Linked DNA regions of Rubrivivax gelatinosus IL144. The main gene of each other region encodes a partner of the protein of the gene in region 3 in a complex. Links are inferred from orthologs where the notes say so. Each region holds a gene or a part of one and is shown on either strand. Other genes may lie near its edges.

Region 1 (5,451 bases), 2.1 Mb from region 3 along the record:
GCAGGCGGTAGGCCTGGCGGATCTCGTCGGGGCCGTAGATGGTCGCGACCGTGGTGTCCGCCGGACGCACGCTGCCCGCGGCGGCGGCGCGCGCCGCGGTGCGGCGGGCCTCGAACTGGTCGGGCCTCAGCCGCTTGGTGTCGATGCGCGCGTCGATCGCGTCGAGCACGATGTGCTGCGGGCCGGCCGCAGCCATCGCCCCGACTTCGCCGGACGCCGAGCCGGCGCGCGCAGGCTCCGGCGGCAGCACCGGCAAGGTGTGGAACATCGGCCGCACATGGGCCGTGGTGCCGACCTCGGCCGCCGACGCGGCGGCCGGGGCGCTGGCCGCGGCGTCCGAGGCGCTGGCCTGGTCGGCCGCGGGTTCATCGCCCCCGCCGCAACCCGCCAGTGCGGCGGCGGCGATGGCGGTCACGGCGAGCCAGCTGCGTTGGCCGGCGCGATCGTGTCTCTTGAGTCCTCCCACGAGATCCCTTTCCGAATGAGTTGACGGTCACCCGGATTGTTTCGGCGTGTAAACCGATGCGACACGATGACCGTCGCCCGAAGACTGTGAAAGGTTTCTCGGACTTCCGGCGGCCGCTGGCAAGTCCTTGTTTCGACTCAATAAACCGGCGATTGACTGAAGCCGGCAGAGGCCGCCGCCGCTTACGGCGCGAGGCCGGGAAAATGAAGCCGAGGTTTCAGCCGAAGAGATGACGCCGGGATGGGCAACTCGTGGTCAAGAAAAAAGCCGCCGAGTCTTGAGACTTGGCGGCTTTCTCGTTGCAGCCTTGTTCAGGCGGCGATTGTTCGCTTGGCGGAGTCGGAGGGATTCGAACCCTCGATGCAGGTTTTGCCCACATACTCCCTTAGCAGGGGAGCACCTTCGGCCACTCGGTCACGACTCCGGCGAAGAGGCGGCATTGTAGCCGCACTTTTCAAGATTTTTTAAGCACCCTCTGCAGGCTGGTCGAGATCGAAGGCTTTGTGCAGCGCGCGCACCGCCAGCTCCATGTACTTCTCGGCGATCACGACGCTCGTCTTGATCTCGCTGGTGCTGATCATCATGATGTTGATGCCCTCTTCGGACAGGGCGCGGAACATCGAGCTGGCGACGCCGACGTGGCTGCGCATGCCGATGCCGACGATCGACACCTTGCAGATCTTCGGGTCGCCGATCACCTGCTCGGCGCCGGTGGCCGGAGCGACCTGGTTCTTCAGCAGGTCCATCGCCCGCGGGTAGTCGCCGCGGTTGACGGTGAACGAGAAGTCGGTCTTCCCGTCGTGCGAGACGTTCTGGATGATGACGTCGATGTCGATGTTGGCGTCGGCCACCGGGCCGAGGATCTGGTAGGCGATGCCGGGCTTGTCGGGCACGCCCATCACGGTGATCTTGGCTTCGTCGCGGGTGAACGCGATGCCGGACACGACGGCTTGTTCCATCTTCTCGTCTTCCTCGAAAGTGATCAGCGTTCCCGAGCGGGATTCTTCGGCGATGTCGATGTCCCAGGGCGTGAAGCTGGACAGCACGCGCAGCGGCACGCGGTACTTGCCGGCGAACTCGACCGAGCGGATCTGCAGCACCTTGGAGCCGAGGCTGGCCATCTCGAGCATTTCCTCGAAGCTGATGGTCGCCAGGCGGCGCGCCTCGGGCACGATGCGCGGGTCGGTGGTGTAGACGCCGTCGACGTCGGTGTAGATCAGGCACTCGTCGGCCTTCAGCGCCGCCGCCACGGCCACCGCCGAGGTGTCGCTGCCGCCGCGGCCCAGCGTCGTCACGTTGCCCAGGTCGTCGATGCCCTGGAAGCCGGTGATGATGACGACCTTGCCGGCGGCGAGGTCGGCGCGCACGCGCTGGTCCTCGATGCTGCTGATGCGCGCCTTGGTGTAGGCGGTGTCGGTGTGCACCGGCACCTGCCAGCCCGAGTAGCTGACCGCCGCCAGGCCCTCGGCCTGCAGCGCCAGCGCCAGCAGGCCGACCGAGACCTGTTCGCCGGTGGCGGCGATGGCGTCGAGCTCACGCAGCGCCTCGGGCGTCATCGTGGCCGGTTGCAGTTCCTTGGCCAGGCCCAGCAAACGGTTCGTCTCGCCGCTCATCGCGGACGGCACGACGATCATCTGATGGCCGGCACGGGCCCACTTGGCCACGCGCTTGGCGACGTTGCGGATGCGCTCGGTCGAGCCCATCGACGTGCCGCCGTATTTGTGAACGATCAGTCCCATGGATCGGTAACGAGCGAAAACCCGTGATTTTAGCGGGCCGGACGGGCTCTCCCTTGCGGGAAGATGACGCGCAGTTCAGGCCGGGCGCCAGGCCAGCGCCAGCTGTGCCTCGCCGGCCGCAGCGCGGCAGCGTGCGTCGATGCCCAGGCCGGGCACGAAGACGAGTTGCTCGCCGCTGAAGACCAACGGCCCGGCCCGGTCCCAGGCGGCGACGCGCCGGGCCTGGTACTGCTTCTTCAGCGCACGCGGCGTGGCACGCGGCGCGACCTGAAAAGACTCGCCGCCGCGGCGGGGGCGCAGCTCGGCGGCGCGCAGCCAGGACGGCGAGACGCCGCCTTCGCCGACGGCCTGTACTTCGAGCGCCCCGCCCCAGGCCGGCAGCTCGACGACGCCCGGGGACGACAGGTCCAGCGCCAGGGGCTCGGGCGCCAGCGTGGCCGCCGCCTGCGGCACCGCATAACTCAGCCGCGCGTCGTGCAGCCGCAGTTCGCCGCCCGGCGCCGGCCAGCGGGCGTGGCCAACCGTGGGCAGTTCGTCGGCCAGCCGCCGCACCAGCGACTCGGGCACCGGCTGGGCGATGACGGTCTGAAGCCAGCGGCGCAGCACCGGCGCCTGCTGCGGCCGCGGCAGCTGCGACCAGCCGGCGACGTCGAGCACGCCGTCGTCGGCCAGCGCCGCGAGTCCGGCCTCGGCCAGCGATTGCAGCGCCGTCGCCGCTTCAGCGGCGCGGCGGGCCGACGCGGCGAGCTGCTGCTCGGCGTCCGGGAAGGCCGCCAGCAGCGCCGGCCAGACCTGGCGGCGCAGACGGTTGCGCGCGAAGGCCTCGTCGTCATTGCTCTCGTCGTCGACCCAGCGCAGCCGGTGGCGGCGCAGATAGGCCTCGATGTCTTCGCGCGGACGCTCCAGCCAGGGCCGCGCCCAGACCAGGCCGTCGCGCTCGGCGCGGCGCGGCATGGCCGCCAGCGCCTCGGCACCGCCGCCGCGCAGCGCCTGCAGCAGCAGCGTCTCGGCCTGGTCGCGGCGGTGCTGGGCCAGCAGCACGACATCGCAGCCGGCGGCCTTGGCCATCCCAGCCAGCGCGGCATAACGCTCGCGCCGCGCCCAGGCCTCGACGCTCTCGCCGCGGGCCGGGGCGCCCTCGAGGCGCGTCGCGTGGAAGTGGATCGGCAGGCCGGCACGCGCCCAGCGCGCGCACTGCGCACGAAGCTGGGCGAGCCAGATGTCGGCGGAGGCCACGAGGCCGTGGTGCACGTGCAGCGCATGCACCTCGAGGCCGAGATCCCGCGCGGCGCGGGCCGTGGCGTGCAGCAGCGCGGTGGAGTCGCGGCCGCCGCTGGCGGCCACCGCCACCGCGGCGGGCAAGTTCAGCGCTCCTTGGTGTCGCTGAAGCGGCCGTAGGACTGCAGGCGCTCGTAGCGGCGGTCCAGCAGTTCCTTGGTCTTCAGGTCGACGACCTGGCGCAGCGCGTCGTTGAGGCCGCGCTTGAGCTGCGCCGCCATCCACTTGGGATCGCGGTGCGCGCCGCCGACCGGCTCGTTGACGATCTTGTCGACCAGGCCCAGCGCCTTCAGGCGGTGGGCGGTGATGCCCAGCGCCTCGGCGGCGTCGGAAGCGCGTTCGGCGGTCTTCCAGAGGATGGAAGCGCAGCCTTCGGGCGAGATCACCGAGTACACCGAGTACTGCAGCATCAGCACCTGGTCGGCGACGCTGATCGCCAGCGCGCCGCCCGAGCCGCCTTCGCCGATGATCGTCGTGATGATCGGCACTTCCAGGCGCGCCATCTCGAAGATGTTGCGGCCGATGGCCTCGGACTGGTTGCGCTCCTCGGCGCCGATGCCCGGGTAGGCGCCCGGCGTGTCGACGAAGGTGAAGACCGGCAGGCCGAACTTCTCGGCCAGCTGCATCAGGCGCAGCGCCTTGCGGTAGCCCTCGGGGCGCGACATGCCGAAGTTGCGCGCGGTGCGCTCCTTGGTGTCGCGGCCCTTCTGGTGGCCGATGACCATGCAGGCGTTGCCGTTGAAGCGTGCCATGCCGCCGACGATCGACTGGTCGTCGGCGTAGTGGCGGTCACCGTGCAGTTCCTGGAAGTCGGTGAAGATCTCCGAGACGTAGTCCAGCGTGTACGGCCGCTGCGGATGGCGCGCGATCTGCGTGACCTGCCACGGCGACAGGCTGGAGTAGATCTCCTTCGTGAGCTGCACGCTCTTGCCCGCCAGCCGGTCGATCTCTTCCGAGATGTCGACCGCCGACTCGTTCTGCACGAAGCGCAGTTCGTCGATCTTGGATTCCAGCTCGGCGATCGGCTGTTCGAACTCGAGGAAGTGGCGTTTGCTCATGCGTTGATCTCGCAGTCTGACGGACGACCCATCAAGCGGCCGCCGTGGGCCGGCTCTGCCGGACCACTGGCGGCGCCCCCTGGGGGGAGCGCCGAAGGCGCTACGGGGGGGTCCTAATAACTCACGGGAAGCGGATCCAGGCTCCGCCAAATATACCAAGTGGCCACCGAGCGGTACGGTGCCCACGCCTCGCCGACCTCGCGCGCCTCGGCACGCGACACCGGCTCGCCGCTGAAGTAGTTGAGGCTGATGCCCTTCAGCAGGCCGAGGTCGTCCAGCGGCAGGACGTTCGGTCGCATCAGGTGGAAGATCAGGAACATCTCGGCGGTCCAGCGGCCGATGCCGCGGATCGCAACGAGCTCGGCGATGATCGCCTCGTCGTCCATCTGCTGCCAGTCGGCGACGTGCACCGTGCCGTCGACGAAATGGCGCGCCAGGTCGAGCAGGTATTCGGTCTTGCGCGCCGACAGCCCTGCGGCGCGCATCGTCAGCGGGTCCAGCGCGTTGACGGCCTGCGGCGCGAGGTGCGTCGCCGGGCCTTCGACCAGCGCGGAGAACTTGTTCCACACCGACTGCGCGGCCTTCACCGAGATCTGCTGGCCGACGATCGAACGCGCCAGCGTCGTGAAGGCGTCGCCGCGGCTTTCCAGCCGGGCCTCGCCGAAACGCGGGATCAGCTTCTTCATCACCCGGTCGCGGCGCGACAGGTGGCGGCAGGCGTCGTCCCAATAGGCCGGCGTCACGGCGAGGACCTGGTCACGAGGGGACATGCGCTCAGGCCTTCACCCAGGTGGTGCCCTGCGGCGTGTCCTTCAGCACCACGCCTTGCGCGGCCAGCTCGTCGCGGATGCGGTCGGCGTCGGCGAAACGGCGCTCGCGCTTGGCAGCGGCACGCGCTTCGATCTGGCGC
Region 2 (5,458 bases), 3.2 Mb from region 3 along the record:
GGCGGCCCCGGCGAAGAAGGCTGCGGCGCCGGCCAAGAAGGCGGCTGCCCCGGCGAAGAAGGCCGCGGCGCCGGCCAAGAAGGCGGCCGCTCCGGCGAAGAAGGCCGCGGCGCCGGCCAAGAAGGCGGCTGCCCCGGCGAAGAAGGCCGCGGCGCCCGCCAAGAAGGCCGCGCCGGCGAAGAAGGCGGCGCCGAAGAAGGCCGAGCCTGCGCCTGCTGCCGCAGCTCCCGCGGCCGCCGCGAAGACGACGCTGAGCCCGGCGGCCGCCTGGCCGTTCCCGACCGGCAACAAGCCCTGACGAAAACGAACCGGCCGCTCTGGGCGGCCGGCGTTTATCGCGAGCCCGGCCTCGGCCGGGCTTTTTCATGCCTGCGCGGCAGGCCTCAGAGGCCCAGCGCTGCGCGGTCGACGGCGTGGTTCTGGCCGCCCTTGCTGGCGATCTTCAGCGCGCCGATGCGGTTGCCCAGCGCGGCGCAGCGTTCCAGGTCCCAGCCGCGCTCCAGGCCGTAGAGCAGGGCGGCGCGGAAGGAGTCGCCGCAGCCGGTCGGGTCGACGACCTCGCGGGCCGCCACGCCCGGCACCTCGCGGCGCTCGCCGTCGGTCCAGATCTCGCAGCCGCGCTCGCCCAGCGTCACGACGACGCCCTTGAGGTTCGAGCGCGACAGGCCGGCGAGGTCGGTGCCGATGCGTTCGCAGAGGATGCGGCCTTCGTAGTCGTTGACCGCCACCCAGCTCGCGATCTCGACCATGCGGCGCAGCGCCGGGCCGTCGAACATCGGCAGCTGCTGGCCCGGATCGAAGATGAACGGGATGCCGGCGGCGTGCATCTGCTCGGCGTGTTCGCCCATCGCCTCGCGGCCGTCGGGCGAGATGATGCCGATCTTCAGGTCGGCGCGCGCCGGCACCTTGGCCTGGTGCGCGTTCTGCATCGCGCCCGGGTGGAAGGCGGTGATCTGGTTGTTCTGGACGTCGGTGATGATCATCGCCTGCGCCGTGTACGAGGCCTCGTCGACCATCACCAGCGAGGTGTCGGCGCCCCAGCCCTTCATGCGCGTCAGGTACTCGCCGCCGTCGCTGCCCAGCGCGGCCATCACGACGGACTCGCCGCCGAGTGCCTGCAGCGTGTAGGCGATGTTGCCGGCGCAGCCGCCGAACTCGCGCCGCAGCGTCGGCACCAGGAACGACAGGTTCAGGATGTGCATCTGCTCCGGCAGGATCTGCTCGGCGAAGCGGCCGGGGTAGGTCGTGATGGTGTCGAATGCGAGCGAACCGCAGATCAGCGCGGGCATGGGCAACTCCGGGGGGATGGCGCGCGACCGGCGCGCGGGGTCAGGGGTAGAAGATCTCGATCGTATAGCCGGCCACCGGCTTGCCGGCCGTGGTCAGCGTGACCTGGATCGGCATTTCGGCCGCCGGTGCGACGGCCGACACGCGAAGTCCGGCCTGCTCGGGCGTTAGTACGCGGCGCGCGACGATGCCGCCGCGGCTGTCGGACAGCGTCAGGTCCAGCGACGGCATCGCCAGCGGCAGCGCCGAGCGGTTGCGCAGCAGCAGTTGCAGCTGGTACATCGCCGTGCCTTCGACACGCACCAGGCCGCTGCTCTCGACGCTCAGGCCCTCGATCGCACGCGGGGCGCCGATCGTGCAGTCCGGCGCCCGGCACAGCGCCTCGAGCGCGGGACGGGCGGCCGGCCAGCGGGCGGCGACGAAGTCGCGGTATTCGTAGGCCGCCTGGGCGACCAGGCCGACGGTGCCCAGCACGCAGACCGCGGCGAGTGCGGCGCGCACCTGCGGCCGGCGCCAGCGCTCGCGGCGCTCGGCGTGACGCAGGAAGGCCGGCTTGGGCTCGGGTGCCGGGGCGGCCGGCGCCGGAGCCGGAGCCTCGAGCGGCGGCGCCGGTTCGTCGAACGGCAGCTCGGCGTTGCGCGCCGGCGGCTCGTCGAAATCCGGCGCGTCGGTCAGGGTCTCGCCGGCCGGCGACGGGGGCGGCAGATCCCAGGCCGGCTCGGTGTCCTCCGGCGTGCGTTCCAGCAGCACCGTCTCGGCGTGGGTCTCGTCGGCCGCCTCGTCGTGCGGCGCTGTGGCCGGAGGTGCAGGCGCCGCAGACGCCGGCGTCGGGGATGGCGGCGGAGGAAGCTCCAACTCGACGTCCCAGGGCGCACGAGGGTCGGACGCCAGGCTCGGCGCCGCCGGCTCCGGATCGCGCTGCGGCGGCGGGACCGGCGTCTCGACGTCGAGGTCGACCAGGTTCTGTATCGCGTTGAAGACCTCGCCGCAACGGCCGCAGCGAACCCAGCCGTCGGAGACCCGAAGCTGGTCCTGCACCACACGGAAGACGGTACCGCAGGACGGGCACCGGGCGGCGAGCGTCATGCGGCGATCATGCCATGCGCGATGCCGTCATCAGGATCCAGCCGTCCTCGCGGTCGCTCACTTCGAGGGTCAGGAACGGCGCGTACGCGGCCTTCAGCTCGTCGGCCTGGCGCTCCAGGATGCCGGCCAGCACCAGCGAGCCGCCCGGCGCGACGAAGCCGGCCAGCAGCGGCGCCAGCAGCTTCAGCGGCGTGGCCAGGATGTTGGCCAGCACCAGCGGGTAGGCGCCGCCGGCAGCGTCGGGCAGCCCGGCGTTCAGCATCACGCCGTTGGCCGTGGCGTTGGCGCGCGTCGAGTCGACGGCCGCCGGGTCGATGTCGACCGCGTCGACCGCCGCCGCGCCGTGCAGCGCCGCGGCGATCGCCAGGATGCCCGAGCCGCAGCCGTAGTCGAGCACGCGGCTCCAGGACCGGGCGTGCGCGGCGATCCAGCGCAGGCACATGCGCGTCGTCGGGTGCGTGCCGGTGCCGAAGGCCAGCCCCGGGTCGAGCCGGATCACGCGTTCGGCCGCCGCCGGCGGTTCGTGCCAGCTCGGCACGATCCAGAAGCTGGGCGTGATCTCGACCGGGCCGAACTGCGACTGGGTGATGCGCACCCAGTCCTGCTCGGCCACCGGCTCCAGCGCCTGCAGCGACAGGCCTTCGGTCCAGTCCTGGGCCAGCAGCAGCGTCGCGGCACGTTCGGCCGCGGCTTCGTCCTCGAACAGCGCGCGCAGCGTCGAGCGGTCCCAGCCCGGCCGCGGCGCCGGCATGCCGGGTTCGCCGAACAGCGCCTGCTCGGCCTCGGTGCCGGCGTCGGCGTCCTCGACCGAGACCGACAGCGCGTCCAGGTCGTCGGACAGCGCGTCGGAGACGGCTTCCACCAGCGCCTCGGGGGCGCGCAGGACCAACTCGTACATCATGAGTCCCTCCCCGTAGCGCCTTCGGCGCTCCCCCCCGAGGGGGGCGCCGCCAGCGGCCCGGCAGAGCCGGCTCCGCGGCGGCCGCTTGATGGCGGCGTCGGACCCGTCATCTCTTATGTTGGGCTAGCCAACCCTCGAGGTAATGGATGCTGGTGCCGCCTTCGATGAACTTGGCGTCCAGCATCAGCTCGCGGTGCAGCGGGACGTTGGTCTGGATGCCTTCGATCACCGTCTCGCTGAGCGCGCTGCGCATGCGGGCCAGCGCCTGCTCGCGCGTGTCGCCGTGCACGATGACCTTGCCGATCATCGAGTCGTAGTTCGGCGGCACGTAGTAGTTGGCGTAGGCATGCGAGTCGACGCGCACGCCGGGGCCGCCCGGCGGGTGCCAGGTCGTGATCCGGCCCGGCGACGGCGTGAACTTGTAGGCGTCCTCGGCGTTGATCCGGCACTCGATCGCGTGGCCGCGCAGCTGGATGTTGCGCTGCGCGAAAGGCAGCTTCTCGCCGGCGGCGATGCGGATCTGCATCTGCACGATGTCGATGCCGGTCACGAGTTCGGTCACCGGGTGCTCGACCTGCACCCGCGTGTTCATCTCGATGAAATAGAACTCGCCGTTCTCGTAGAGGAACTCGAAGGTGCCGGCGCCGCGGTAGCCGATCTTCTTGCAGGCGGCCGCGCAGCGTTCGCCGACGCGTTCGACGATGCGCCGCGGGATGTTCGGCGCCGGCGCTTCCTCGATGACCTTCTGGTGGCGGCGCTGCATCGAGCAGTCGCGCTCGCCGAGCCACACCGCGTTGCGGTAGTTGTCGGCGAGGATCTGGATCTCCACGTGGCGTGGGTTCTCCAGGAACTTCTCCATGTAGACGGCCGGGTTGCCGAAGGCGGCACCGGCTTCGGTGCGCGTCGTCTGCACGGCGTTCAGCAGCGCCGCCTCGGTGTGCACGACACGCATGCCGCGGCCGCCGCCGCCGCCGGCGGCCTTGATGATCACCGGGTAGCCGATGGCACGCGCCTGGCGGATGATCTCCTTCGGGTCCTCGGGCAGCGCGCCCTCGGTGCCGGGCACGCAGGGCACGCCGTTCCTGATCATCGCCTGCTTGGCCGACACCTTGTCGCCCATCATGCGGATCGCCTCGGGCGTCGGCCCGATGAAGACGAAGCCGCTCTTCTCGACACGTTCGGCGAAGTCGGCGTTCTCGCTCAGGAAGCCGTAGCCGGGGTGGATCGCCTCGGCGTCGGTGACCTCGGCCGTCGAGATGATCGCCGGCATGTTGAGGTAGCTCTGCGCCGACGGCGCCGGGCCGATGCAGACCGCCTCGTCGGCGAGCTTGACGTACTTGGCCTCGCGGTCGGCTTCGGAATAGACGACGACCGACTTGATGCCCATCTCGCGACAGGCCCGCTGGATGCGCAGGGCGATCTCGCCCCGGTTCGCAATGAGGATCTTCTTGAACACGGCGGTCGCGCTTACTCGACGATGAACAGCGGCTGGCCGAACTCGACCGGCTGGCCGTTCTCGCACAGGATGCGCAGGATGCGGCCCGAGCAGTCGGCTTCGATCTCGTTCATGATCTTCATCGCCTCGATGATGCAGACCGGCTCGCCTTCCTTGATCTGCTGGCCGACGTCGGCGAAGGGCTTGGCGCCCGGGCTGGAGGCACGGTAGAAGGTGCCGACCATCGGCGACTTGATGACCTTGCCTTCGGGCTCGGCCGGCGCTGCCGGTTCGGCGGCGGCCGGCGCGGCGGCGGCCGGGGCCGGCGCGGCGACCGGCGCGGCGGCGACCATCGGCGCCATCGCGACCGTCGCGACACCACCCTTGACGATGCGGACCTTGCCCTCGGCTTCGGTGATCTCGAGTTCGGAAATGTTCGACTCGGAAACGAGGTCGATGAGCGTCTTGAGCTTTCTCAGGTCCATGTCGGTCCTCTTCTGACGGGGCGGGGGTGTCCCGCACTGAAACTTGGGTGAGCGGCGTAGCCTGAACCCGTGTCGGGCCCGGCTGGCTGCGGCCGGTCAATATCTCTGGTCGATCGGCGCGCTTCTGATGCCTATTTTCCAGATCTGCAAGGCGCTTGGGGCGTCGGGGCGGAGCCCGCGGCCTTGCGGAGACGGCGGGACTCTACGCCAATTTGGTTGCAGATGGCAGCAAATTATCGAAGATCGCTCAAAACAGCCCGCGCG
Region 3 (2,985 bases):
CTTGTCGCGCATCGCGCCGAAGACCGCCCGGGTACGCGGGTAGAAACCCATCGCGTCGAGGTTGAGCGCCAGCGCGGCCACCGACTGCGGGTTGTGCGCGACGTCCAGCACCAGCGCCGGCTGCCCCGGCACGACCTGGAAACGCCCCGGCAGGTCGACCAGCGCCAGCCCGGTGCGCACCGCCTGGGCGGTGATCGGCAGGCGTTCGCGCAGGCTCTCGAAGGCCGCCAGCGCCGCCGAGGCGTTGAGCAGCTGGTTGGCGCCGCGCAGCGCCGGGAAGGCCAGGCCGTTGTAGCGCCGGCCGCGGCCGGCCCAGTTCCACTGCTGGCGGTCGCCGTCGTGGCGGAAGTCGCGCCCCGCCAGCCAGAGGTCGGCACCGATCTCGCGGGCGTGGTCGACGGCGCTGGCCGGCGGCAGCGGGTCGCCGACGATCGCCGGGCGGCCGGTGCGCATCACGTGCGCCTTCTCGAAGCCGATGCTCTCGCGGTCGGGGCCGAGGAACTCGGTGTGGTCCAGGTCGATGCTGGTGATGACCGAGCAGTCGGCGTCGAAGGCGTTGACGGCGTCGTAGCGCCCGCCAAGGCCGACTTCGAGGATCACCAGATCCAGCGGCGCCTGCGCCAGCAGCCGGGCGATGGCCAGCGTCGTGAACTCGAACTTGGTCAGCGTGATGTCGCCGCGCGCCTGCTCGACGGCGTCGAAGTGCGGCAGCAGCGCGTCGGCGTCGACCGGCCGGCCGTCGACACGGCAGCGTTCGGTGAAGTGCACCAGTTCGGGCTTCTGGTAGAGGCCCACGCGGTAGCCGGCCTGCAGCGCGATCGATTCCAGCATCGCGCAGGTCGACCCCTTGCCGTTGGTGCCGGCGACGACGATCAGCGGCATCGTGAACTCGATGCCGAGCCGGCGGCGGACCTCGACGGTGCGCTCCAGCGACAGGTCCATCGAGATCGGGTGCATGCGCTCGCAGTGAGCGAGCCAGTCGTCCAGCGTGGCGGGCAAGGCGGTCATGGAAGCAAAACCGGGCCGCGAAGGGCCCGGTGTCCGGTCAGACGGATGGAAGCGGTCAGGCGACCGCGTCGGCGCTCTGGCGCTGCAGCTTGGCGAGCAATCGGGCGACGGTGGCGCGCATCTGGCGGCGGTCGCAGATCATGTCGAGCGCGCCCTTCTGCAGCAGGAACTCGCTGCGCTGGAAGCCCTCGGGCAGCTTCTCGCGCACCGTGTTCTCGATGACACGCGGGCCGGCGAAACCGATCAGCGCCTTCGGTTCGGCGATGACGACGTCGCCGACGAAAGCGAAGCTGGCCGACACGCCGCCCATCGTCGGGTCGGTCAGCACGCTGATGTAAGGCAGCTTGGCCTTGGCCAGCCGCGTCAGCGCGGCGTTGGTCTTGGCCATCTGCATCAGGCTCAGCAGGCCTTCCTGCATGCGCGCGCCGCCGGTGGCGGCGAAGCTGACGAAGGGCACCTTCTGCTCGATCGCCGCCTCGACGCCGCGCACGAAGCGCTCGCCGACCACCGAGCCCATCGAGCCGCCCATGAAGTCGAACTCGAAGCAGGCGGCGACGAGCGGCACGCTCATCACCGCGCCGCCCATGACGACCAGCGCGTCGGTCTCGCCGGTGGTCTCGAGCGCCGACTTCAGGCGCTCAGGGTACTTCTTGCTGTCCTTGAACTTCAGCGCGTCGACCGGTAGCACCTCCTGGCCGATCTCCCAGCGCCCTTCGGCGTCGAGGAAGTGGTCCAGGCGCTCGCGGGCACCGATGCGATGGTGGTGGCCGCACTTCGGGCAGACGTTGACGTTCTGCTCGAGGTCCGTCTTGTAGAGCACCGTCTCGCAGGACGGGCACTTGATCCACAACCCTTCGGGCACCGTGCGGCGCTCGCTCGGGTCGGTGGGCTGGATCTTCGGCGGCAGCAGCTTTTCCAACCAGCTCATCGGTTCACTCCTAGTTATGCGTCCAGCGCGGCGCGGATGCCGGCGATGAAGTCGCGCGCCGCGGCGGCCACGGCCTCGCGCGGCTGCTCGGCGAGCAGCTGCACCAGCCGCGAGCCGATGACGACCGCGTCGGCGACCTCCGCGACCGCGCGCGCCGTCGCGGCGTCGCGGATGCCGAAGCCGACGCCGACCGGCGTCTGAACCTGCGCGCGGATGCGCGGCAACATCGCCGCCACCGCCGCGGTGTCGAGGTGACCCGCGCCGGTGACGCCTTTCAGCGAGACATAGTACACATACCCGCTGGCCAGCCGTCCGACCTGGCGCATGCGCTCGTCGGTGGAGGTCGGCGCCAGCAGGAAGATCAGGTCCAGCTCCGCGGCCTTCAGGCGCGCGGCGAAGTCCTCGCACTCCTCGGGCGGGTAGTCGACGATCAGCACGCCGTCGACACCGGCGGCCGCCGCGTCGCGGATGAAGGCGCCGTCGCCGTGGCGGCCGTCGTAGCGCTCGACCGGGTTGGCGTAGCCCATCAGCACGACCGGCGTGTGCTGGTTGTGCTCGCGGAAGGCGCGCACCGCGGCGAAGACCTGGGCCAGGCCGATGCCGCGCGCCAGCGCGCGTTCGCCGGCCTGCTGGATCACCGGGCCGTCGGCCATCGGGTCGGAGAACGGCACGCCGAGCTCGATGACGTCGGCGCCGCCCTCGGCCAGCGCGGCCATGATCTCGGGCGTCGCGTCGGCGTACGGGTCGCCGGTGGTGACGTAGGGAATCAGCGCCTGGCGGCCGTCACGGGCCAGGGCCTCGAAGGTGGCGGCGATGCGGCTCATTGCTGGCCCCCCTTCACCGTCTGGCCGCGGCACGAGGGGCGGCAATAGAAGTCGGCACCGGACAGGTCGGCGACGGTGCCGATGTCCTTGTCGCCGCGGCCGGAGAGGTTGACCAGCAGGATCTGGTCGGGGCGCATCGTCGGCGCGATCTTCATCGCGTGGGCCAGTGCGTGGCTGGACTCCAGCGCCGGGATGATGCCCTCGGTGCGGCAGAGGTGGTGGAAG

What was found. The genes of interacting proteins can lie anywhere in the genome.
Region 1: the proteins of accD (region 3) and RGE_RS15395 are in contact, whole or in part, in a solved structure (PDB 8UXZ), measured with the Escherichia coli proteins. The link is inferred for Rubrivivax gelatinosus IL144 from one-to-one orthologs.
Region 2: the proteins of accD (region 3) and accC are in contact, whole or in part, in a solved structure (PDB 8UXZ), measured with the Escherichia coli proteins. The link is inferred for Rubrivivax gelatinosus IL144 from one-to-one orthologs.

The regions. Positions count from the first base shown.
Region 1 is NC_017075.1:3,373,246-3,378,696, forward strand. The notes cover bases 2,556-5,451. They hold RGE_RS15395 (acetyl-CoA carboxylase carboxyltransferase subunit alpha), read right to left. Parts: upstream 4,542-5,451; coding sequence 3,570-4,541; downstream 2,556-3,569. Other genes in these bases: tilS (tRNA lysidine(34) synthetase TilS), read right to left, coding at 2,556-3,567; RGE_RS15400 (DNA-3-methyladenine glycosylase family protein), read right to left, coding at 4,655-5,311; cysS (cysteine--tRNA ligase), read right to left, coding at 5,316-5,451. Also shown: RGE_RS15375 (S53 family peptidase), read right to left, coding at 1-415; RGE_RS15385 (aspartate kinase), read right to left, coding at 931-2,205; more of tilS, read right to left, coding at 2,281-2,555. UniProt on the Escherichia coli protein: Component of the acetyl coenzyme A carboxylase (ACC) complex. First, biotin carboxylase catalyzes the carboxylation of biotin on its carrier protein (BCCP) and then the CO(2) group is transferred by the carboxyltransferase to acetyl-CoA to form malonyl-CoA.
Region 2 is NC_017075.1:4,532,470-4,537,927, reverse strand. Bases 2,556-5,458 are described here. They hold accC (acetyl-CoA carboxylase biotin carboxylase subunit), read right to left. Parts: upstream 4,731-5,458; coding sequence 3,381-4,730; downstream 2,556-3,380. Other genes in these bases: accB (acetyl-CoA carboxylase biotin carboxyl carrier protein), read right to left, coding at 4,742-5,194; prmA (50S ribosomal protein L11 methyltransferase), read right to left, coding at 2,556-3,271. Outside these bases: RGE_RS20615 (hypothetical protein), read left to right, coding at 1-298; RGE_RS20610 (carbohydrate kinase family protein), read right to left, coding at 384-1,289; RGE_RS24350 (zinc-ribbon and DUF3426 domain-containing protein), read right to left, coding at 1,330-2,373; more of prmA, read right to left, coding at 2,381-2,555. UniProt on the Escherichia coli protein: This protein is a component of the acetyl coenzyme A carboxylase complex; first, biotin carboxylase catalyzes the carboxylation of the carrier protein and then the transcarboxylase transfers the carboxyl group to form malonyl-CoA.
Region 3 is NC_017075.1:1,307,542-1,310,526, reverse strand. It holds accD (acetyl-CoA carboxylase, carboxyltransferase subunit beta), read right to left. Parts: upstream 1,937-2,985; coding sequence 1,064-1,936; downstream 1-1,063. Other genes in the region: trpB (tryptophan synthase subunit beta), read right to left, coding at 2,757-2,985; trpA (tryptophan synthase subunit alpha), read right to left, coding at 1,951-2,760; folC (bifunctional tetrahydrofolate synthase/dihydrofolate synthase), read right to left, coding at 1-1,008.